One region of the Mesorhizobium sp. LMG17149 genome, then DNA from elsewhere that is predicted to be linked to it. Evidence: predicted binding sites of a transcription regulator. Region 1 holds the regulator's gene; the other holds the start of a gene.

Region 1 (11,363 bases):
GCGAGGTGCCACGCGGCGCGACCGGCAGGCTTGCGGTGCGCGGACCGACCGGCTGCCGCTACATGGCCGATGACCGGCAGAAGGAATACGTGCGCGACGGCTGGAACCTCACCGGCGATACCTTCACGCAGGACGAGGACGGCTTCTTCCATTTCGCCGCCCGCTCCGACGACATGATCGTCAGCGCCGGCTACAACATTGCCGGACCCGAGGTCGAGGCCGCACTTCTGTCGCATCCGGATGTCGCCGAATGCGCTGTCATTGGCGCCGAGGACGCCGAGCGCGGCCAGATCGTCGAGGCGCATGTCGTGCTGGTGCAGGGCGTCGCGCCCGACGCCCTCACCACCAAGCGCCTGCAGGACCATGTCAAGGCAATGATCGCGCCCTATAAATATCCGCGATCGGTAAAATTCATCGCCGCCCTGCCCAAGACCCAGACCGGCAAGATCCAGCGCTTCCGGCTGCGCACGGAGAAAATCGATTGAGCGAGCCATACGATCCGGCGTCCGAAGGCGCCCAGATGTCGTTCAAGGAGCGCATGTCCTACAGCGACTACCTGCACCTGGAGAAAGTGCTGGAGGCCCAGACGCCGCTGTCATCGGCGCATGACGAGATGCTGTTCATCATCCAGCATCAGACCTCCGAACTCTGGATGAAGCTCGCTCTGCACGAGATCGGCGCCGCGATCCGTTCCATCCGCGCCGACCGGCTCGAGCCGAGCTTCAAGATGCTGTCGCGCGTTGCGCGGATCTTCGAGCAGCTGAACAATGCCTGGGATGTGCTGCGGACGATGACGCCGAGCGAATACACCGAGTTCCGCGACGCGCTCGGCCAGTCCTCGGGTTTCCAGTCCTGGCAGTATCGCGCCATCGAGTTCATGGCCGGCAACCGCAACCTGGCCATGCTCGGGCCGCACAAGCACCGGCCCGACCTGAGCGGAAAGCTGGAAGCGATCCTGACCGAACCATCGCTCTACGACGAAGCGCTGCTGCTGCTTGCGCGCAACGGATTCGACATCGGTGCCGATGCCAGGCGCACGGACTGGCGTGAGACGCGAACCGAGAACGAAGAGGTGCTGGTCGCCTGGCAAACCATTTACCGCGATCCGCAGCGCTACTGGATGTTCTACGAACTGGCAGAGAAGCTGGTCGACTTCGAGGATTATTTCCGCCGCTGGCGCTTCAACCACGTCACCACGGTTGAGCGCATCATCGGTCTGAAACGCGGCACCGGCGGCACGTCGGGTGCTTCGTATCTGAAGAAGATGCTCGAGGTGGTGCTGTTCCCGGAACTGTGGACGGTCCGCACCCGGCTCTGACATCGTCGAAATGAAAACAGCGACACGCGGCGGCGGAACACCCTTCGCGAACAACCGGGGACTGACTGACCATGAGTGGATTTCCTGATCTCGCCGCAGTCGAAGCGATGGATGCCACAGATCCGCTGCGGGCCATGCGCGACCGTTTCATTCTGCCGGAGGGGGTGATCTATCTCGACGGCAATTCACTGGGGGCAGCGTCTCATGCCGTTTTCGGCGAGCTGCAGCAGGCGGCAACCCAGGAATGGGCCCAGGACCTCATCCGAGCCTGGAATACGGCCGGATGGTTCGAGATGCCGATCGAACTCGGCGATCAACTCGGACGCCTGATTGGAGCCGCGGCCGGCCAGACCGTCGTCTGCGACACGACGTCGACCAACATCTACAAGGTGCTGCATGCGGCGCTGGAGATGCGGCCGGGCCGGTCGGTCATCGTCGCCGAGGGTGACAGTTTCCCCACCGACCTGTACATCGCCGAAGGCGTGGCCTCGACACGGGACGGCGTCCTGCTGCGCCTCGCGGGCGTCGACGCGCCCACCATCGAAGAGCTGATCGACGAAAACGTCGCGGTGGTGCTGGTCAACCACGTCAACTACAAATCGGGTGAACTGCGCGACATGGCGGCGCTGACGCGCAAGGCTCATGCGGCCGGAGCGCTGATCGTCTGGGATCTATGCCACACCGCCGGCGCCCTGCCCGTCGAGCTCGATCAGGCAAATGCCGATTTCGCCATCGGCTGCACTTACAAGTACCTCAACGGCGGTCCGGGCGCACCGGCCTTCATCTATGTCGCGCAGCGCCATCACGGCGATATCAGCCAGCCGCTCAGCGGCTGGTGGGGCCATGCGCGGCCCTTTGCCTTCGAACGGGGGTATGTTGCCGGCACCGGTATCCGCCGCTTTCTGTGCGGCACCCAGCCTGTCCTGTCGATGCGGGCGCTCAAAGGCGCGCTTGTCATCTGGAACGACGTCGACATGGCGGCATTGCGAAAAAAGAGCGTCGCGCTGACGGAACTGTTCATCCAGCTCGTCGAAGCAAAGTGCGGCGCCTATGGCCTCACGCTGGAGACCACCCGCGACGCGACCAGGCGCGGCAGCCAGGTGTCGTTCCTTCACGATCACGGCTATCAAATCATGCGGGCGCTGATCGAGCGCGGCGTCATCGGTGATTTTCGCGCGCCATCGACCATCCGTTTCGGCTTCACGCCGCTCTATGTCGGCTACAAGGATGTGTGGCTGGCGGTTGAGGTGCTGGAGGATATTCTGCGCACGGGCGCATGGAAGGACCAGCGTTTCGCCGTCAAGGAAGCCGTTACCTGACGCAACGATCTCCGCGATTTGCCGTCGCCGCCCTCACTGCCCGGCAGATGACGGAGGGCTGAATTCCAGCCACAAATGCCAACAGACGTTGGCGTTTTGGCTCCGTTTCGTTCACGGCAAACGAACGTCCCGAAGATTGATAGCGTCCCTTGTGGAGGTCGATCGGCAGATGATGCCAAGCCTTGGGTCGAGGATGAGCCACAGGTCATTAACCATAATGGTTTCAATGTGAGCAGGCGCATTGCCGTGGTTGGCGCCTGTCGATCGCGACCCGCTGGCAAGCCCAAATAATTTCAGCAGCCTTAACAAATTCATTAAACTTTAAACGGTTGCAGAACACAACTGGAACAGATAGTGTTTGTTCTGGGTTTGTTTTTCGATTCTGGTTTCAGGTAATCTGGGGGCCGCCATGCTGACACGCAAGCAACATGAACTGCTGATGTTCATCCATGAACGCCTGAAGGAGAGCGGCATTCCGCCATCCTTCGACGAGATGAAGGAGGCGCTCGACCTTGCCTCCAAATCCGGGATTCATCGGCTGATCACCGCACTTGAGGAGCGCGGCTTTATTCGCCGGTTGCCCAACCGGGCACGGGCGCTGGAAGTGCTGCGATTGCCGGACTCCATCGCGCCCGGCCTCAACGCGGCAAAGAAGTTTTCGCCAAGCGTCATCCAGGGCAGTCTCGGTCAGGGTGGTGCCCTTGGCCGGCAGATCAAGCCGGCGCCTTCGCGGATGCCCTCGCCCGGCAATGATGACGATGCGGTCTCCGCCGTGTCGATCCCGGTCATGGGCCGTATCGCCGCCGGTGTGCCGATCGATGCCATCCAGCATCAGACGCATTCGATCTCCGTGCCGCCGGACATGATCATGGGCGGCGCCCACTATGCGCTGGAGGTCAAGGGCGACTCGATGATCGAGGCCGGTATCTTCGACGGCGACACCGTCATCATCCGCAATGCCGACACGGCGAACCCCGGCGAGATCATCGTGGCGCTGGTCGATGAAGAGGAAGCGACGCTGAAGCGGTTCCGCCGCAAGGGCGCTTCGATTGCGCTCGAAGCCGCCAATCCGGCCTATGAAACCCGTATTTTCGGCCCAGACAGGGTCAAGGTGCAAGGCAAGCTCGTCGGCCTCATCCGCCGCTACTGAGGCGGCTGCGGGTTGGCCGCTGGCTTCTCGGGTTTCTTGAAGGGTGCCAGCCCCCTCGCCTCACGAGAGTATTTGCGTTGCGTGTGCCAGGGCCGATATGGGCTGTTCACCGCGAAGCTGATTGTCGCCGGCGTGGTCGCCGATTGGCGATCGAAGAAGACGGCGGCACTGCCTTTGCGAGCCAGTTGCCGCTTGGTGATGACGAGAACCAGCGGATTGTGACAGGCGTCATAGGCGGTGGCGTCATTGATGACGATCAGCTCGGCGAAGCCGCAGGCTTTCCAGGTGTCCTTGCGGTCCTCGACATAGGCAATGATCGCACCGGACATATGCCTGGCCACGCAAACGCCTGAGGAGCAATAGAACGGCGATCCCGGCGGTAGCTCAACGGCGTCCGCGACGTCGAATTGCCCATCGCTCTTGTCGAACACCTCTGGCACGACGATGGTTTCTGATGTCAGGGCGCGTTTCCAGTTGTCGACGGTGAATTCGTTCGGCCGTTCCCGGCTGACGGCAAGCTCGCCGCCACCGATCGGCAACGCCACCAGCCGGGCGTCTTCCGAGATCAGCACATCCGGCGTGCGCGTATCCGAGACGGTCAGCAAGCCTGCCAGCGCGAATGGCAGAGCAGCGAGCCGCAGCCAAGTTGTCGCCATCGTCGCGATGACCAGGGCAATTGTCACCAGCAGGACAGATTGCTGCGAAATCAGCCCAACCCCATCGACAGGCGAACGTTCGGAGATCCAACCCGATATGGCGATCATCACCGTCAGACCCTTGCCCATCAGGTAGAGGGCCGGCCAATCCAATCCGAAAGGCATCAGCAGCGCGCTTGCGACAGCCAGGAACATGACGACGGTAACGATCGGCATAACCGCCAGATTGGCGAACAGGCTGAGCGGCGACACACGCTGAAAATGCCAGATGGCAAACAGCGTCGTGGCGCTGCCGGCGATGATGGAGGTCATGGCAAGGCCGGTTGCCGCGAGCACGAACTTTCGCGTCAGGAAACCGGGCATGGATCGCTTTGGGGGCGGCGGTCTTGCTTTTCCCGCGCGGTGATCGGCCCAGCCGGCATAGGCGCCGACCAGAGCCGCGGTCGCGGCGAACGACATCTGAAAACTCGGGCCGACCACCTCATGCGGCGACACCACGATGACGGCGATCGCCGAGATCGCCAGATTGCGCATGGTGAGTGCTGCTCGATCGAACAGCACGGCAATCAGCATCACCGCCAGCATGATGAAGCTGCGCTCGGCGGCAACGACGACTCCAGAGATGATGAGATAGGCCGCGATCGAGAACAGTGCGGCGACGGCGGCATACTTCTTGACCGGGCGACGCGCGGAAAAGTCGGGAAACAAGGCGAAGGCGCCGCGCAGCAAGCCCATGATGGTGCCTGCGACCAGCGCCATGTGCAGTCCCGAAATCGAGATGATGTGGTAGATGCCGGTACGTCGCATCGCCTCATTGATGTCATCGGGAATGCCGGCGCGCACGCCGACGATCAGCGCCGCGGCGATCTCGCCTTCGGCGCCGCCGACGCTCGCCCTGATATGGTCGGCGATGGCCTCGCGGGCATTTTCCACGCTAGAGGAAATTCGGGCCGGCAGCGGCATGTCGCCATCATCGCTGACGACAAGCTTGGGGTTGCCGAGAAAGAACCCGCTGCCGCCGATGCCGGCAAAATAGCTGTCGAAGGAGAAATCATAGCTGTCCGGCCGCACCGGCCCAGTCGGCGGCAAAAGCTTGGCATATCCAGTGATGAGGGAGCCTGCGGTCACGTCAGCCGGGATCTTGCGTGCCGAAAGCCGCACCCGTTCCGGCGCATAGCGCAGTTTCGGTCTTGCGGTCGACGTCACGTCGATGGTCAGCCGGATACGGCCAGTTTCCATCCGGTCGAGCGAGACGACGCGGCCGGTCACCTGCGTCGAGATTTCCGAGCCCAACATTTGTGTGCCCGCACGCCACGTCTCGACCTTGGCAGCAAGCAGTCCTAGGGCGCACAAAAGCGCCGCCATGAAACACAGATGGGTCTTTGGCCATGAGCGCGAGACCAGCGCACAGATCCCCGTCAAGATGACAACCGCGACAGGTCTCGCAAAGTCGGGTTCAGCCGTCAGCGAAAAATAGCCGATCGCTCCGATCGCCAGGCAGACCGGCACCAGCAGGAAGGCCACGCCCCGGTCGAGTTCCAGGCTCGCCGCCGTGTTCACGCTGTGGCGCAGGCGAGGCAGTGATGTCAGGCTGATTTGCCGGCGCACGCGAACGATCCTGCCGGTTTCGGCAACAGGAACAGAGGCGGCGACATCCGCTTGCAAGGGCGCCTTGCCGGGATCCGGCACAAGGGGCGATGGCGGCGGTAATGGGGCTGGCCGAGGCGCAAACAGGGACCGTTCGCTGACGCCGATGGCAGCGTCCTCGCCCTGATCCGAGCCCCAGCCTCGTCCAGCCATCGGGTCTGCCCCTTGCGCCCTCGACACCCTATGCTACATGAACGCCGGGCGCGCGAAAGCCCGCGCAACCGCACCCCGCTTCAGATGGTTTCCGAGAGTTCCATGTCCGACAAGGTCGTCACCCGTTTTGCCCCTTCGCCCACCGGCTATCTGCACATAGGCGGCGCGCGCACGGCACTGTTCAACTGGCTGTATGCGAAGCACACTGGCGGCACGATGCTGCTGCGCATCGAGGACACCGACCGCGAACGCTCCAATGAAGCCGCGACGGCTGCCATCCTCGACGGGCTTTCCTGGCTTGGCTTGAGCTGGGACGGCGAGCCGGTGTCGCAGTTCGAGCGTGCGCCGCGCCACCGCGAGGTGGCTGAGGAGCTCGTGCGCATGGGCAAGGCCTATTATTGCTATGCCACGCCGGCCGAACTGGAGGCCATGCGCGAGGCCGCCAGAGCCAAGGGGCTGCCGCCCCGCTATGACGGCCGCTGGCGCGACCGCGACCCCTCTGAGGCGCCCGCAGGCGTCAAGGGCGCCATTCGTATCAAGGCGCCGACCGAAGGCGAGACCATCGTCCATGACCGTGTCCAGGGCGAGGTGCGCTTTCCCAACAAGGATCTCGATGACTTCATCATCCTGCGTTCTGACGGCAATCCCACTTACATGCATGCCGTCGTCGTCGATGATCATGATATGGGAGTCACCCATATCATTCGCGGCGACGATCATCTGACCAACGCCGCTCGCCAGACCGTGATCTACAACGCCATGGGCTGGAACGTGCCGTCCATGTCGCATATCCCGCTGATCCACGGCGCCGATGGCGCCAAGCTGTCGAAGCGGCACGGCGCGCTTGGCGTCGAGGCCTATCGCGCCATGGGCTACCTGCCGGAGGCGCTGCTCAATTACCTGGCGCGCCTTGGCTGGAGCCATGGCGACGACGAGATCATGTCGATCAAGGATATGATTTCCTGGTTCGATATCGGCGATGTCAACAAGGGCGCGGCGCGCTTCGACTTCGCCAAGCTGGAGGCGATCAACGGCGCGCATATGCGCCGCATGAGCGATGCCCAACTGTTCGACATCTTCATCGCTACCCTGCCCTATCTCGAAGGTGGCCCGGCGATCGCCGCGCGCCTGAACGACAGCACCAAGGCGCAGTTGCTGGCAGCGCTCCCGGGCTTGAAGGACCGCGCCAAGACGCTGGTCGAGCTCGTCGATGGCGCGGCCTTCCTGTTCGCCACGCGCCCCCTGCCGATCGACGACAAGGCGGCCCTTCTGCTTACCGACGATGCCCGCAAGATCCTGCGCAGTGCTCACGAAGCTTTGAACGGGCTTGCGAGTGACTGGACAGCCGTCTCGGCGGAGGCGGCGATACGCGAGGTGGCAGCGGCCGGCAGTCACAAGCTCGGCGCGGTGGCCCAGCCTTTGCGCGCTGCGTTGACCGGCAAAAGCACCTCGCCGGGCGTGTTCGATGTGCTCGCCGTGCTCGGCCGCGAGGAAAGCCTGGCGCGCATCTCAGATCAAATCGATTAGGAGCAAACTGGCCCAAGAAGATTGGCATTGAAAGGCGGGTTTCGCAGTGCAACATTAGGCCTTGGCCCAATCTGGCACGCACCTCCTGAAATGCGGTGGCGAATACGCGCATTGCGGTGATTTTCGACGTGTCGCTCTGCAGAATTTTGCCTTTGCCGGCATGAGGAAACAAGAAGGAGTTTGCAATGACCGAAGCTGCGAAAAAAATGGATTTGGGCGGCAAGATCCAGGAGGCCACGGCAACGCTTGCATTCGCCGGCAAGACCCATGAATTCAAGGTGCGAAGTGGTTCGGTCGGGCCTGATGTCATCGACATCGCCTCGCTCTACTCAACCACCGGCGCCTTCACTTACGATCCGGGCTTCACCTCGACGGCAAGCTGCGAGTCCGAAATCACCTTCATCGACGGCGACGCCGGCATCCTCCTCCATCGCGGCTATCCGATCGACCAGTTGGCCGAACATGGCGACTTCCTCGAGGTCTGCTATCTCCTGCTCTACGGTGAATTGCCGACCAAGGCGCAGAAGGACGACTTCGACTACCGCGTGACGCGCCACACCATGGTGCATGAGCAGATGTCGCGCTTTTTCACCGGCTTCCGCCGCGACGCGCACCCGATGGCGGTGATGTGCGGCGTGGTCGGCGCGCTGTCGGCCTTCTACCACGACTCCACCGACATCTCCGACCCCTACCAGCGCATGGTTGCCTCCATGCGGCTGATCGCCAAGATGCCAACGATCGCGGCGATGGCCTACAAATACCACATCGGCCAGCCGTTCATTTACCCGAAGAACGAACTGAACTTCGCCGCCAACTTCCTGCACATGTGCTTTGCCGTGCCGTGCGAGGAATACAAGATCAACCCGGTGCTGGCGCGCGCCATGGAGCGCATCTTCATTCTGCACGCCGACCACGAGCAGAACGCCTCGACCTCGACCGTTCGTCTCGCCGGCTCGTCGGGCGCCAACCCGTTTGCGTGCATCGCCGCCGGCATCGCTTGCCTGTGGGGCCCAGCGCATGGCGGCGCCAATGAAGCGGCGCTCAACATGCTTGGTGAGATCGGCCATGTCGATCACATCCCCGAATTCATCGCCCGTGCCAAGGACAAGAACGATCCGTTCCGGCTGATGGGCTTCGGCCACCGCGTCTACAAGAACTACGATCCGCGCGCCAAGATCATGCAGAAGACGGCGCATGAGGTTTTGGGCGAGCTCGGCATCAAGGACGATCCGCTGCTCGACATCGCCATGGAGCTGGAAAAGATCGCGCTGACCGATTCCTACTTCATCGAGAAGAAGCTCTATCCGAATGTCGACTTCTATTCCGGTATTACACTGAAGGCGCTGGGTTTCCCCACCACCATGTTCACCGTGCTGTTCGCCGTCGCCCGCACTGTCGGCTGGATCGCGCAGTGGAAGGAAATGATCGAGGATCCGCGCCAGAAGATCGGCCGCCCCCGCCAACTCTATACCGGCGCACCCGAGCGTGACTACGTGCCGATCGCCAAGCGGTGAATTGGGAGTAGGGATTGGGCAGTAGGCAGTAGGGACGGTGAACTTCCCTACTGACTATTCCCTCTCTTGACATACCGCATCACCACCTGCGCGGCGATCTCGCCGGACGGTCTGTCCGTCGCCATGCGCCGCGTGATCTCTGCAAATCCATTCTTCTGCCAGGCGCGCATGCCGCTGTCGGCGAACAGGGCTTCCAATTGCCGGGCCAGATTGTTCGGCTTGATGTAGCCGTCGTAGAATTCCGGAATAAGCGCTCGATCCGATATCAGATTGGGCAGCAGCGCCGACCAGACGGAAACGAGGTACGGCGCCAAGACCCGCGCGACCGGGTCGAGCCTGTAGCAGGAAATCATCGGCACGCCGGCCAGCGCCAGTTCCAGCGATACCGTCCCGGACGCGATCAGCGCCGCATCGGCTTTGCCGAAAGCCTGCCATTTGCGCTGGGGATCGACGATGATCTCAGGCTTTTCATCCCAGCGGTTGACGGAGGATTTGACGAGGTCGGCGACATGCGGAACGGTCGGCAGCAGCAGCCGCAGGCGGTGGCCACGCGCACGCAGAATCGACACCGTCTCGCCGAACGGGTCGAGCAGCCGCCGTACCTCGCCACGCCGCGAACCGGGCAGGACGAGCAGGGTCTTGACGCGATCAGGAGAAAGGTCGCGCGGCAGTTCCTGCGCCTTGGCTGCGGCCAGCAAGCCCCCATCGTGGGTCAGGCGATGCCCGACATAGGTGCCTGGTGGCCCGCCGAGCCGCTCGAGCTCCTTGACCTCGAAAGGCAGGATGCAGAGGATGTGGTCGACATAGGGCTTCATCGCCACCGCCCTGCCCGGCCGCCACGCCCACACGCTCGGGCAGACATAGTGGATGATCGGAATCGACGGGTTGGCCGCACGCACCTTTTTGGCGACGCGCAACGAAAAGTCCGGACTGTCGATGGTGACCATGCAGTCCGGCTTTTCGTCGGCAACGGTCTTGGCCAGTTGGCTGATCCGCCGCATCAGGCGCGGCAGGTCGCGTAGAACGGCGCTGAACCCCATGAGGGCGATCTCGCCGGCATCGAATGGCGAGACCAGTCCCAGCGCCTGCAAATGACGGCCGCCGAGGCCGACGAGTTGCACCTCGCGCCCCACAGCCTGGCTGAGCGAGCGCACTATGTCGGCACCGAGCAGGTCGCCGGACTCCTCTCCGGCAACGATTGCGATCTTCAATGCCCTGTCAGCCATTGCGCGGCTCCGTGGCGGCACGCAGGCCTAGGACGAACAGGCCGAGTGCATTGGCGCGCGCGATGGTTTCAGGACCTTCGAGGATCAGCGAGCGTCCCGCCTCGACGGCAATGCCGGCGAGTCCGGCCGCGTGCGCTGCCTCGACCGTCTGCGGACCGATGGATGGAAGATCGGCGCGCAGTTCCTGACCGGGCTTGGCGCACTTGACGAGGACGCCGCGGGTCTTGCCCGCAATACGGCCGTGGCCGCGCAGCAGCTTCGCACGATCAAGCAGGCCGGCTGTTCCTTCGATGCCTTCCAGCGCGATTGCCCGGCCGCCAACCGCGATCGCCGCTTGGCCGACATCCAGCGCCCCGATGGCCTTTGCTGCCGCAAGGCCTGCCTCAATATCGCGCCAGTCCAATTTTCGCGGTTCGGCCTTGGTCAGCACGCCTTCGGCGGCGACAAGATTCGGCACTACTTCGTGGGCGCCAACGACCTTTACTCCACGCGCTTCGAGGCCCCGTGCCAAGACCTTCAGAAGACCATCATCGCCACGCGCGAGCGCCATGACGACCAAAGGAATCACCGCGAGCAGGCTGAGACTGGGGCGTAGCGCAAGCAATCGCGGCCGGCGCTTGATCTCGCCTGCAAGCACCAGATGGGTGATCCGGTGCCGCCGCAGCAATGGGACGAGCGAGCCTATACCTTCCAGAGCGAGGTTTTCGTGATCGTATAGGGAGAGTTCCGCGATGCGGTCGACTTCGCCTTCCATCAGGATTACGAAGGGCGGATAACCTTGTTCAGCCGAACCGGCCGCGACTTCGACCGGCAGACTGCCGCCGCCGGCAATGATGCCGACCCTGGAGCCCGG
Region 2 (11,363 bases), on a different contig from region 1:
GAGGATAGCCGGACACCAGAAGGTGGTTCGGCTAGACAACAGCGCCGGCGTTTGGCGTGTTTCAACTGAAAACGGGGTGCAATTGCAGGCAAAGGCGGTCGTGCTGGCGACAAACGCTTATACGGACGGTCTGATCCCCGGTCTCGCTCAGACGATCGTGCCGCTGCATTCCTTTCAGATCGCCACAGCGCCGCTGTCGCCCGATCTGGCGGCCACGATCCTGCCGGAAGGGCAGGCGGTGTCGGACTCCAGGCGCATCCTCGTCTACTACCGCAAGAGCGCCGACGGCCGGCTGGTGCTTGGCGGCCGGGGTCGCATGGCGCTGCCGACGAGCGCCGGCGACTGGGCGCATCTCGAGCGGGCGCTGCGGCGGCTCTATCCCGTGCTGTCCGGTGTCGCCATCGAGAAGCGCTGGTTCGGCCGCGTGGCGATGACGCCGGACCACCTGCCGCACATCCATGAGCCGGAGCAGGGCCTGCTGGCCGTGGCCGGCTGCCAGGGTCGTGGTGTCGGCCTGATGACCGCTCTTGGCGAGCGCATCGCCGGCTATCTCCAGAGTGGCGACGCCAGGCAATTGCCTTTCCCGGTCTCGCCGATCCGGCCGATCCCGTTTCACGCCTTCCGCCAGGTCGGCGTCGCCGCGACCATCGCCTGGTACCGGCTGCTCGATGCGTTGGAGCGCTGACCCGGGCGCTTCATCTCCTTGGGGTTCTGTTAGGGGATTCTACTTGACAGTTTCATGAATATGAAAAACTCTAAGCTAATTTCAAATTCCGATAGGCAGGTCGATGTCGACCCTAGTTGCAACATCAGCGCCAGAGGCCCGGTCTTCTCAGGGCTTCCGGTTCGCCATGCTGCTGCCGGGCGCTCTGGTCACCTTCCTGCTGATCCTGTTTTCCCTCGGCCTCGTGCTTTTCCTCGCCTTCCGCGGCAATGACGGCTCGCTGCTCGGCTCCGGCTTCACCGTGGCGAATTTTGTCACCGTGGCGTCCGATCCGCTGTACTGGACGGTGACGCTGCGCTCGCTGATCATTGCCGCTCTGGTCACGCTGGCGACGGTCATCACCGCCTATCCCGTCGCCTACTACCTCGCTTTCCACGCCGGCCGGCGGCGTGGCCTGCTGCTGTTCCTGGTGACGCTGCCGTTCTGGACCAGTTATCTCCTGCGCGTCTTCGCCTGGAAGATCGTGCTCGCCTACAATGGCGTTTTGAACTCGGCACTGATCGAAAGCGGGATCTGGTCCGAGCCGACATTGGCCTTTCTCAACACGCCGGCCGCCGTTGTCGTCACGCTCGCGCACGCCTATGCACCGTTTGCCATCCTGCCGATCTATGTGGCGCTGGACACCATCCCGAAATCGCTGATCGAGGCCGCTTCGGACCTCGGCGCGCGGCCATTCACCTCGTTCCGCCGTGTCGTGCTGCCCAATTCGATGCCGGGCGTGCTGGCGGCAGCCCTTGTCGTCTTCGTGCCGACGGTGGGGGACTATGTCACGCCGGCTCTGGTCGGCGGCCCGGCCAGCACCATGATCGGCTCGCTGATCCAGGCGCAGTTCGGCAAGGCCAATGACTGGCCGTTTGGCGCCGCACTCTCCGTCGCCGTCATGCTGGTCATCCTTGCCGTGGTGCTGGTCGCGCGTTTCGCCGACCGCAGATTTGGCAGCCGCACATGAGCACTGCACGCGCGCAGGGAGGCGGCCGCTGGCTCGGCGTCTACGTCGTCGCCTATCTGGTCTTTCTCTATCTGCCAGTGCTGCTGATCCCGCTGTTTTCCTTCAACAACTCGATCCAGGCAGCGTTTCCGCTGCAAGGCTTCACCTTGCAATGGTACGCGACTTTGTTCGGCAATTCGGCGCTGACCGGTGCACTCTTGAACAGCCTCGCCATTGGCGCCATCGCCGCCACGGGTGCGACGCTGTGCGGCATCACCGTATCCTACATGGACCTCTATGGCCGCTCGCCGCTGGCCGCCACCATTAGCGCCATCGCCCGGCTGCCGATCCTGATCCCGGGCGTCATCGTCGGCATATCGCTGCTGATCCTCATCAACCTCATCGGTCTGGGGCCATCACGCATCGCCATCGTTCTCGGCCACATATTGGTGGCGCTGCCGACGACCGTGGTGATCATGCGCAGCCGCTTCGCCGCCATCCCGAAAACCATTCGCGAGGCTGCCCTTGATCTCGGCGCCTCCGACTGGACGACATTCCGGCGGGTCATGCTGCCGCTCAGCCTGCCGGCCATCATTTCGGCCTTCATGCTGGCCTTCCTGATCTCCTTCGACGAATTCATCGTCGTCTTCTTCCTCGCCGGCACCGAGCCGACGCTGCCGCTCTACATCTGGAGCCAGCTGCGTTTTCCCCGGTCGCTGCCGACGGTGATGGCGCTGGGCACGTCGATTCTGGCGGTGTCCTTCGTCATTGCTGCAGCAGCTGAAATCCTGCGCCATCGCGGCTTGTCCGCCACGGCGCCAAAGCCCGCGGATCCATCACAACCAAAACAAACCAAGAGAGGAGAACTGCAATGGCATTCGACCTGAAATCGATCTCTGCAAAGACTGTTTGCGCTGGATTGACGGCGTTCGCGATGGCGCTGTCGTCGACCGTCGCTTTCGCCGGCGACAAGCTGCAATATTTCACCTGGTCGGGCTATGAACTGCCCGATTTCAACAAGAGCTTCCTCGCCGCACACCCCGATGGCGTCGAGGCCTCCATCTTCGGTGACGACGATGACGCCTTCACCAAGGTCAAGGCCGGCTTCCGCCCCGACATCGCGCATCCCTGCTATGACAAGGTGGCGCGCTGGAACAAGGAAGGCCTGCTGCAGCCGATCGACACCAAGCGCATCAAGAACTGGGATTCGATCTTCCCGGTGTTCAAGAACCTGCCCGACCTGCAGGCCGGCGACGGCAAGGTCTGGATGGTGCCATGGGACTGGGGCAACACCTCGATCCTCTACCGAACCGATCTGGTGAAGAACCCGGAAGCGAGCTGGAACCTGCTGTGGGACAAGCAGTATGCCGGTCGCATGGCGACGATCGACGCCGTGCACGACACGCCGGTCGTTGCCGCACTGCTGGCCGGCGTCAATCCGTTCGACATGACGCCGGAGCAAATGGACAAGGTGGCCGAGAAGCTGCGCGAGCAGCGCCCGCTGCTCTCCAACTACACCACCGACATGACCTCCGTCGAACAGGCGTTGGCCAGCGGCCAATTGGTCGCCGCCATGACTTGGAACGCGTCCGCCACGTCGCTGAAGAAGCAGGGCGTGCCGGTCGAGTTCATGAAGCCGAAGGAGGGCATGCTGACCTGGGCCTGCGGCTTCGTCATGCTCAAGGACGCCAAGAATGTCGATCTTGCCTATGACTTCATCAACAGTCGGCTGGAGACGGATTCCGGCAAATACCTGATCGAGGCCTACGGCTATGGCAGCTCGACCAGTTCGACCTTCGCTGCGGTGCCGAAGGAGGAGCTGGAGAAATTGCAACTGCCATCCGACCCGGAAGTGATGCTCAAGACCACCATCTTCACCGGTCCGATGAAACAGAATGACGACCTCGCCAAGATGTTCGAAAAGGTCAAGGCGGGCGGGTGAGTTTCAACCGTATTCGAGGCGACCAATTGCCGAAGTTTGCGCTGCCCCTCACCTGCCTGCCGGCATCCTCTCCCCGTATAGTGACGGGGAGAGGGACGCTGTCATCGCCCATTTCGCCAATCATCAGCGTTGCAAGGATGGCGCCGGCGTTGCGGCCAGCCACTTCTCCCCGTCACTATACGGGGAGAAGTGCCCGGCAGGGCGATGAGGGGCAGCACTGACGCCCGATAGCTATCCAACCCTGAAGCCGGCCTTGGTCGCCACCGGCCCTAAGCACTGCAATAAGGACTAACAAATGGACATGCTGGACGAACCGGCTGAGAAGCCAAAGGACGATGCCGACATTCGGGTCGGCCGGCGCGTACGGGCGCTGCGGCTGGAACGCAACCTGTCGCTGGCCGATCTTGCGGCAAAAGCCGGTGTGTCGATCGGTGCTTTGAGCCAGATCGAGCGCGGTATGTCCTCACTGCGCGTCAAGGTGATCTGGCCGCTCGCCGCCGCTCTCGACATCGAGCCGTCGGCGCTGATCGCCGACGGCAACGATGCCGTCAGCGATCTCTATTGTGTGCGTGCCGACAAGCGGCGGCAGATCCCGGTGAAATCGGAAGGCATTGCCAAGGCGCTGCTGTCGCCCCCGGGCGCGACGCTGACCGGCATGCTGGTGACGGTGGAAGCCAGCGGCGGCACGGCCGAGGCCTATGCCCATGCCGGCCACGAATTCGGCTTCGTGCTGGCCGGCGAGGTCGAACTGGTGGTGGATTCGACAAATTACGTGCTGAAGGCCGGCGACAGTTTTGCGTTCAAGAGCACGCTTTTGCATGCCTTCCGCAATCCGGGCGCCGAGCGTTGCCAGATCCTCTGGGTCAACACCACGAAGCCGTCCGAGGTTCGCGATGGCGCCTGATCCACTTGTGCGGCTGCAGGCGGTCTCGAAGATTTTTCCTGGCGGCATCGTCGGGCTCGACGCCGTCGACCTCGACATTATCAGCGGCGAGTTTGTCACGCTGCTCGGGCCGTCGGGTTGCGGCAAGACCACCAGCCTGCGCGTCATCGCCGGTTTCGAAAGCCCGTCGAGCGGCAAGGTGTTGCTCGATGGTCGCGATATCACGGCCCTTCGGCCCTTCGACCGGCCGGTCAACACCGTGTTCCAGGATTATGCGCTGTTCCCGCACATGAATGTCGCCGAAAATGTCGGCTTCGGTCTGTCACTGCGCAAACTGTCTGGAACCGAACAGGCAAAGCGCACCGGCGAAGCACTCGACATGGTCGGTCTCGCCGACAAGCTTGGCGCCCGCGTCTCCGAACTGTCGGGCGGCCAGCGCCAGCGCGTCGCGCTGGCGCGTGCCATCGTCTGCGAACCACGCGTGCTGCTGCTCGACGAGCCGCTGTCGGCGCTCGATGCGCATCTGCGCGAACAGATGCAGGTTGAACTGAAGCGGCTGCAGTCGCGGCTCGGCACCACCTTCGTCATGGTCACCCACGACCAGACCGAAGCGCTGTCGATCTCCGACCGCATCGTCGTCATGAACAAGGGCCGCATCGAGCAGATCGCGCCGCCGGCCACCCTTTACGACCGGCCCGCCACGAAGTTTGTGGCGAGCTTCATCGGCACCATGAATCTCCTGCAATCGCGCTTCGTCGGCCGAGACGGCGATCGCCTGCGCTTCGCCGCCGGCGCCCTGCCGCTGGAGGCTATTTCTGAAACTAGCGAGGCACCTGCCGAGGGCGCCACCCGCACCATCGGCGTGCGTCCGGAGGATTTGCTGGCGATGACCGAGGCCGCGCCCGGCACCGCGCCGGCGCGCGTCAACAGCGTCGTCTTTCACGGTCGCACGCTGCGCCTTCATGCCGAACTCGGGCAGGGCGCGCCTGTTGTCATCGATGCGCCGCGCCAGGCCGAGGGTTCCCAATTCAGCGTCGGAGACGTGGCGCATATCAGCCTGCGCCGTGGTGCCAACTGCCCGGTGCTACCAAGCTAATTTTGTCGACGTTAAATAACCGGAGCACACGCCGCGCGGTGGCTACAAGCCGTCGGTCAACGGCCGGGGGTATGTCGACTGGTCGATCCACGATTTTCGGGAGGTCAGGGCATCATCGGCTACGGATCGTAGGGTTCGGCCCCTGCTCGAAAATGCTTGCTCCGCCGTTAAGCTTGCGGGCGCTGATGCGGAAACCATTAGCGCCGGTTTTGTTTTCACTTGATTCGTTCCCTTTTTGTTCTAAGCTTCTCGGCTTGATACAATCTGCCGGACGAGATCGGTTGTGAGTGGGAAATTTTCATACGGAACCGCGAAGAACGGTCAGACCTTTTTCCGATTTGAAGGACAGAGCCCGATCCGGGAGCCGCATCTGTTTTACGGATTTCTCGTTGAAGACCCGGTCAATGCCATGCTGCGGCGCAGGGCTGAGCACTACAATCAGGAACTGAGATTGCGGGGATGGCTGACGCCAACCGATCAAATGCACATATCCCTGATCGGCCTTGGCGACGGCAAACAGAAGCGTGTGGTGGAGATCGCCCGCCATGTCGGCTTGCTGATGCAAGCCACACCATTCGATGTTTGCTTCGACCGCCTGTCGGCTTTCGGCGGCGGGGCGCTGGTGCTTCGCAGCAGCGACCATTCGCCGACTTTGCAAGCCTTCTGGCGCAAGCTCTCTGCCGTAATTGACGACAGCCCGCTAAAGCCATTCATCACGACCTCGCTGGAGCCACATGTCACGCTGCTTCGCGACAGGAGGGGCGTTCCAAAAGTGCGGGAACGGATCGTTGAGCCGATATCCTGGACAGTGCGGAGTTTTTCGCTGATCCGTAGCCACCAGGGTGAATACAAATGTCCGGCGACCTGGCAATTGACCGGTCAGGACGATTCCCTAGCCGGCATGTGAGAAATCGTCGTCATACAGCCGCTATATCAATCGTCCTGACACGGCTTGTCAGCTGTAGTGCCGGCAATGGTGGCAGGCCAGCAAGCTGTTCCCCATTTGCAGTGCGTCTGACAGGAGGAACACAAATGACCATCGCGGAAATTGCCAAAGATTTCACCGAACTGCTCAAGCAGGGCGATAACGAAGCTGCTGCCGAGAAGTACAATGCCGATGATATCGTCAGTCTCGAAGCCATGGCGGGGCCGATGGCCATCTCCCATGGCAAGGAGGCTCTCAAGCAGAAGGGCCAGTGGTGGCAGGAGAACAACGAAGTGCATGGCGGCTCGGTCGAGGGCCCCTATGTCAACGGAGACCAGTTCGCGGTGCGCTTCAAGTTCGACATCACGCCCAAGGCCACCGGCGAGCGCGTCACCATGGATGAAGTTGGCCTCTACACAGTCAAGAACGGCAAGATCACCGAAGAGCGCTTCTATTATTGAGGCGGAAATGCCACCGGGAGACTGCTCTCTTCGCTCCCGGGTTGAAAACAAGCATGACGGCCAAGACAACGTCCTGGCCGTCATGTGGGAAGATCAGATCGTCTTCACGTACTGCGCAAGCTGATCGGCCGCCGTGCCCCAGCCGTTGAAGAAACCCATCTCCTCATGGTTGTTGCGGGTCGCCTCGTCGCGATGGATGGCGGTGGCGGTGTAGCGCGTGCCCTTGCCGTCCGGCTGCAAGGAGATAACAGCGGTGATGAAGGGTTCCCCTGACGGCCGGTAACCCGGCAACAATGCATCCGTCCACACCAGCCGCTCGTTCGGCACGATTTCGAGATAGCAGCAATGGCGGTCGTTGACCTCGGTTCCGTCGGGCGACTGCATGCGCGTGCGGAACAGCCCGCCCGGCCTGAGGTCTATCTCGCAGTCGGTGATCATCCAAGGCTTCGGCGTGAACCATTGCTTGACGTGCTCCGGCGTCGTCAAGGCGCGCCACAGCAATTCGCGCGGCGCATCGATGACGCGCTCCAGCACGAGGTCCAGTCTGGGATCCGGCTTGAGGGGATAGATCATTTTTCTGTCTCCTTGAGGGTCATCACATAGGCGTCGAACTGGTCGAGGCGGCGCTCCCACAGCGTGCGCTGTTCGGCCAGCCAGTTTTCGGCAAGCTTCAGCGGCTCGGGCGCCAGTTGATAGGTCCTGACCCGGCCGGTCTTTTGCGAGCGCACCAGCCCGCAACCTTCGAGGATTTTGAGATGTTCGATGAAGGAGGGCAGGGCCATGTCGAACGGTTGGGCAAGCTCGCTGACCGAGGCAGGGCTGCGGTTCAGCCGCTCCACCACGCGTCGCCGCGTCGGATCGGACAGTGCGCGAAAGATGCCGTCGATCGGCGGAGGGCTCGGAGTTGTGGTCTGAAGGCTTGTCATTGGTTGGTCCTGAGGCGCTGTCAAAATACTTAGGGAAATTCCTTAGTGTTGGCAAGGGCAAAACCGAAGGCATGCCGGGGAGCGCTGGCAAAGCGCGCAGAGCGTCCTTAATCTGCGGTCAGATTCGAAATCGGAAGGTCACTGTTTTGACGATCACCATGTACGGCATCACCACCTGCGACACGGTCAGGAAGGCGCGCCTCTGGCTGGAAGGCCATGACGTGGCCTACAGGTTTCACGATTTCAGGGCAGAGGGACTGGACGCGAAGCGGATGGATGGCTGGGCGGGCAAGGTCGGCTGGGAAAAGCTGCTCAACAGGGGTAGCACCACGTTTCGCGAGCTGCCGGACAACGACAAGCAGAGCCTCGACGAAAAGAAGGCCAAGGCGCTGATGCTGGCCAAGCCGACCGTGATCAAGCGACCGGTGCTGGAGGTTGGGGATCGGATTCTGGTGGGGTTCAAGGCTGATGTTTATGAGGCGGTGGTGAAGTAGGGCAGCGCATACACCTCACTTCGTCATCCTATGGCGAAGCAAGGAGCGGAGCGACGCAGCGCAGACCATAGGATCCATGCCGTGATCTATCCGTGTTGCAACGGTGCAGATTCTGCTCCGCTGCGCCTTTCGACTGAGGTCGCGGCATGGATCCTCGGGTCAAGCCCGAGGATGACGAAGGTCTGGCTAACGATGGCTAATTGTGAGCGCTTGCGCTGAGATACCCCGCCAGCGCGACCGCATTGTTATGTGCTTCATCATGCGCGCCATAGAGCAGCGTCACCTTGCCGTGGCTGATCAAGCCTCGCAATTCACTCACCGCCTCGCCGTTCCCGTCCAGCTCAGCACGATACCGCTCCTGAAACTCCGGCCAGCGCGCCGGCGCATGGCCGAACCACTTTCGCAGCTCGTCGCTCGGTGCGATGTCCTTCAACCACAGCGTCAGCGCGGCGTCTTCCTTGCTGACGCCGCGCGGCCAGATGCGGTCGACCAGAACCCGCTGCCCGTCATCGGGCGCGGGTGGCTCGTAGATACGCTTGACCGCCAGGTCGAAGGCCATCGCACCCTCCGTACGGTCAAGCCCATTCGCCCTTGCGCATGACGGGCACGCGGGCGCCGTCCTTGTGGACACCGTCGATGTCGATCTTATCCGAGCCGATCATCCAGTCGATGTGGATGAAGCTCTTGTTGCCGCCGCGCGCCGCGATCTCGTCCTGGCTGAGCGAGGCGCCGTCGACGAAGCACTTCGAATAGCACTGGCCGAGCGCGATATGGCAGGCGGCGTTCTCGTCGAACAGCGTGTTGAAGAACAACAGCCCGCTTGCCGAGATCGGCGAGGAATGCGGCACCAGCGCCACTTCGCCGAGGCGGCGCGCGCCCTCATCTGTATCGAGCACCTTCTTCAGCACATCCTCGCCCTTCGATGCCTTGGCCTCGACGATCCTGCCTTCTTCGAAACGCACCGAAATGTCGTCGATCAGCGTGCCCTGGTAGGACAGCGGCTTGGTCGAGGAGACATGACCCTCGACCCGCCTTGCATGCGGCGTGGTGAAGACCTCCTCGGTCGGGATGTTGGGATTGCAGGTGATGCCGTTCTTGGCGGTCGAGGCGCCGCCCATCCATTCATGGCCGTCCGCCAGCCCAACGGTCAGGTCGGTGCCCGGTCCGGTGAAATGCAGCGCGTGGAAATTATGGCCATTGAGCCATTCGGTGCGGCTGCGAAGCGCCGCGTTGTGCGCCTTCCAATTGCCGATCGGGTCCTCAACATCGACCCGCGAAGCGGCGAAGATGGCATCGGCGAGCTTCACGACCGCGACATCGTCGGCATCGCCGGGGAAGACCTGTTTGGCCCAGGCGAGGTCCGGATAGGCGACGATGTTCCAGTTGATGTCGAAGCCGGTGATCTTTTCCAGCGCCGGCTGGTAGGCCATCGAATTCGCCTTGTTGGCGCGCGCCACTTTCGCCGGATCCTGTGCGGAGAGCAGCGACGGATCCTCGCCGCGCACGGCAAGCCTGGCCGCATTGTTGGAAAAGGCCTTCGCCATGCCTTCATAGAGCCAGCCGGCGGCGCGGTCGAAGCTCGCATCGGCACCGAAGCGGTAGCGGGCCAGCGTCATCTCATCATCGTTGAAGATCGGCGTCACCAGCCCGGCGCCGGCCTTGTAGGCATGCTCGACGATCCGCCTGGTCAGCGGCAGTGCCGCGATGGACGACGTCAGCACCAGATCCTGCCCCGGCTGCAATTGCAGTCCGGCCTTGATGGCGACTTCCGCCAGCCTGTCGAGCTTCACCGGGTCGATCAATGCGGAAACGCCGCGCGAATGTGTGGTCATGATCCTGCCTGTCGTAGTTTGATGTCCGACCCTACATAGCTCGGTGCCTCCGTCCTTTCCACCGCGATCGCGCCGGCGGGTTCTGGGTTTACGGACCCGAACCGCGCCATGGTTGCCTCGATCTCTTCCCTGATCCAGACCTTGAAATCACGGACCTTACGGCTTTCCGCCTTGGTGCTGGAGGTCACCAGCCAATAGCCGAGCCCGCTCTGGGCGCGGATTCCGAAAGGCGCCACCAGCCGCCCGTCGGCCAGCGCGTCGGCGGCGAGCAGTTGCCAGCCCAGCATCACGCCATGACCGGCAATCGCCGATTCCAGGCACAGCATCGGGTCGGTGAAACTCGCACCTTTCAGGAAGGTGACAGGTGGAACACCGGCCGTCTCGAACCAGCTTTCCCAGTTGATCATCGCCCGCTCGTCGGTGATCGCGCAGGTCTGGGCAAGGTCCTCGATCGACTTCAGTTTTTGGGCGATCGCCGGCGCGCAGACCGGGAAGACCTCCTGCGCCAAGAGCAGTTCCGCCCGCCCGCCAGGCCATTTGCCGTCGCCAAGCCGGATGGCGATGTCGATGTCCGAGTGATCGAGATTGGCCAGCCGCACCGAAGCGTCGATGCGCAGCAGCACGTTGGGATGCCGGTCGAAGTGGCGAGATAGCCTGGGCAACAGCCACTTCGAGGCAAAGGCCGGCGCCACCGAAACCACCAATGTGCATTGCGTAGCCTCGTCGGCCAGGGCCACGGCCTGGGAAAGCTCACGAAATCCAGCACCGAGGCGGGCCGCGAAGACGGCGCCGAATTCGGTCAGCACCAGACCGCTCGCCGTTCGCTCGAACAGCGCCTGGCCGAGCTGTTTTTCGGTACGGCTGATCTGCTGGCTGACGGCGCTGACGGAAACGTTGAGCTCACCGGCCGCCGCCGCCAGCGATCCGAGACGGGCAACGGTTTCGACGGCGCGGAGGCCGTTGAGATGGACGCGGTTGAGCATGGCCATTGAGTTTTTCTAAACTGATCCGGCTGAAATCTCAATTGATAGGCATATCGAAACGGCAGATTTTGTCGGGAGAGACAGACCTGTGGAGCCGGAAATGTTAGGGATTTTGTCGTCGTCGCTGAAGGTCTTTTTCACTGCGAGCAGGCCGTATGAGCCGCGCCCG

The links. Region 1 encodes LexA, which represses DNA repair genes until DNA is damaged. Its sites were predicted from a motif close to TGTTCNNNNTGTGTTCNG; they were not measured.
Region 2: NP945_RS06010 (2'-5' RNA ligase family protein) is a predicted target of LexA. The motif match lies at 5,799-5,816, and genes of this name have one in related genera.

What each region holds. Positions count from the first base shown of each region.
Region 1 covers NZ_JANIFL010000004.1:450,031-461,393, forward strand. The annotation lists gene NP945_RS11425 (AMP-binding protein) at 1-485, shown strand, start outside; gene kynA (tryptophan 2,3-dioxygenase) at 482-1,318, shown strand; gene kynU (kynureninase) at 1,390-2,637, shown strand; gene lexA (transcriptional repressor LexA) at 3,047-3,787, shown strand; gene NP945_RS11445 (ComEC/Rec2 family competence protein) at 3,781-6,243, opposite strand; gene gltX (glutamate--tRNA ligase) at 6,346-7,770, shown strand; gene gltA (citrate synthase) at 7,956-9,284, shown strand; gene lpxB (lipid-A-disaccharide synthase) at 9,332-10,510, opposite strand; gene NP945_RS11465 (LpxI family protein) at 10,503-11,363, opposite strand, start outside.
Region 2 covers NZ_JANIFL010000002.1:555,179-566,541, reverse strand. The annotation lists gene NP945_RS06040 (FAD-binding oxidoreductase) at 1-685, shown strand, start outside; gene NP945_RS06035 (ABC transporter permease) at 789-1,673, shown strand; gene NP945_RS06030 (ABC transporter permease) at 1,670-2,539, shown strand; gene NP945_RS06025 (ABC transporter substrate-binding protein) at 2,524-3,594, shown strand; gene NP945_RS06020 (cupin domain-containing protein) at 3,890-4,498, shown strand; gene NP945_RS06015 (ABC transporter ATP-binding protein) at 4,488-5,573, shown strand; gene NP945_RS06010 (2'-5' RNA ligase family protein) at 5,857-6,480, shown strand; gene NP945_RS06005 (nuclear transport factor 2 family protein) at 6,606-6,959, shown strand; gene NP945_RS06000 (SRPBCC family protein) at 7,053-7,532, opposite strand; gene NP945_RS05995 (helix-turn-helix transcriptional regulator) at 7,529-7,885, opposite strand; gene NP945_RS05990 (ArsC family reductase) at 8,044-8,379, shown strand; gene NP945_RS05985 (DUF488 domain-containing protein) at 8,576-8,938, opposite strand; gene NP945_RS05980 (aminopeptidase) at 8,955-10,211, opposite strand; gene NP945_RS05975 (LysR substrate-binding domain-containing protein) at 10,208-11,200, opposite strand; gene NP945_RS05970 (hypothetical protein) at 11,295-11,363, shown strand, end outside.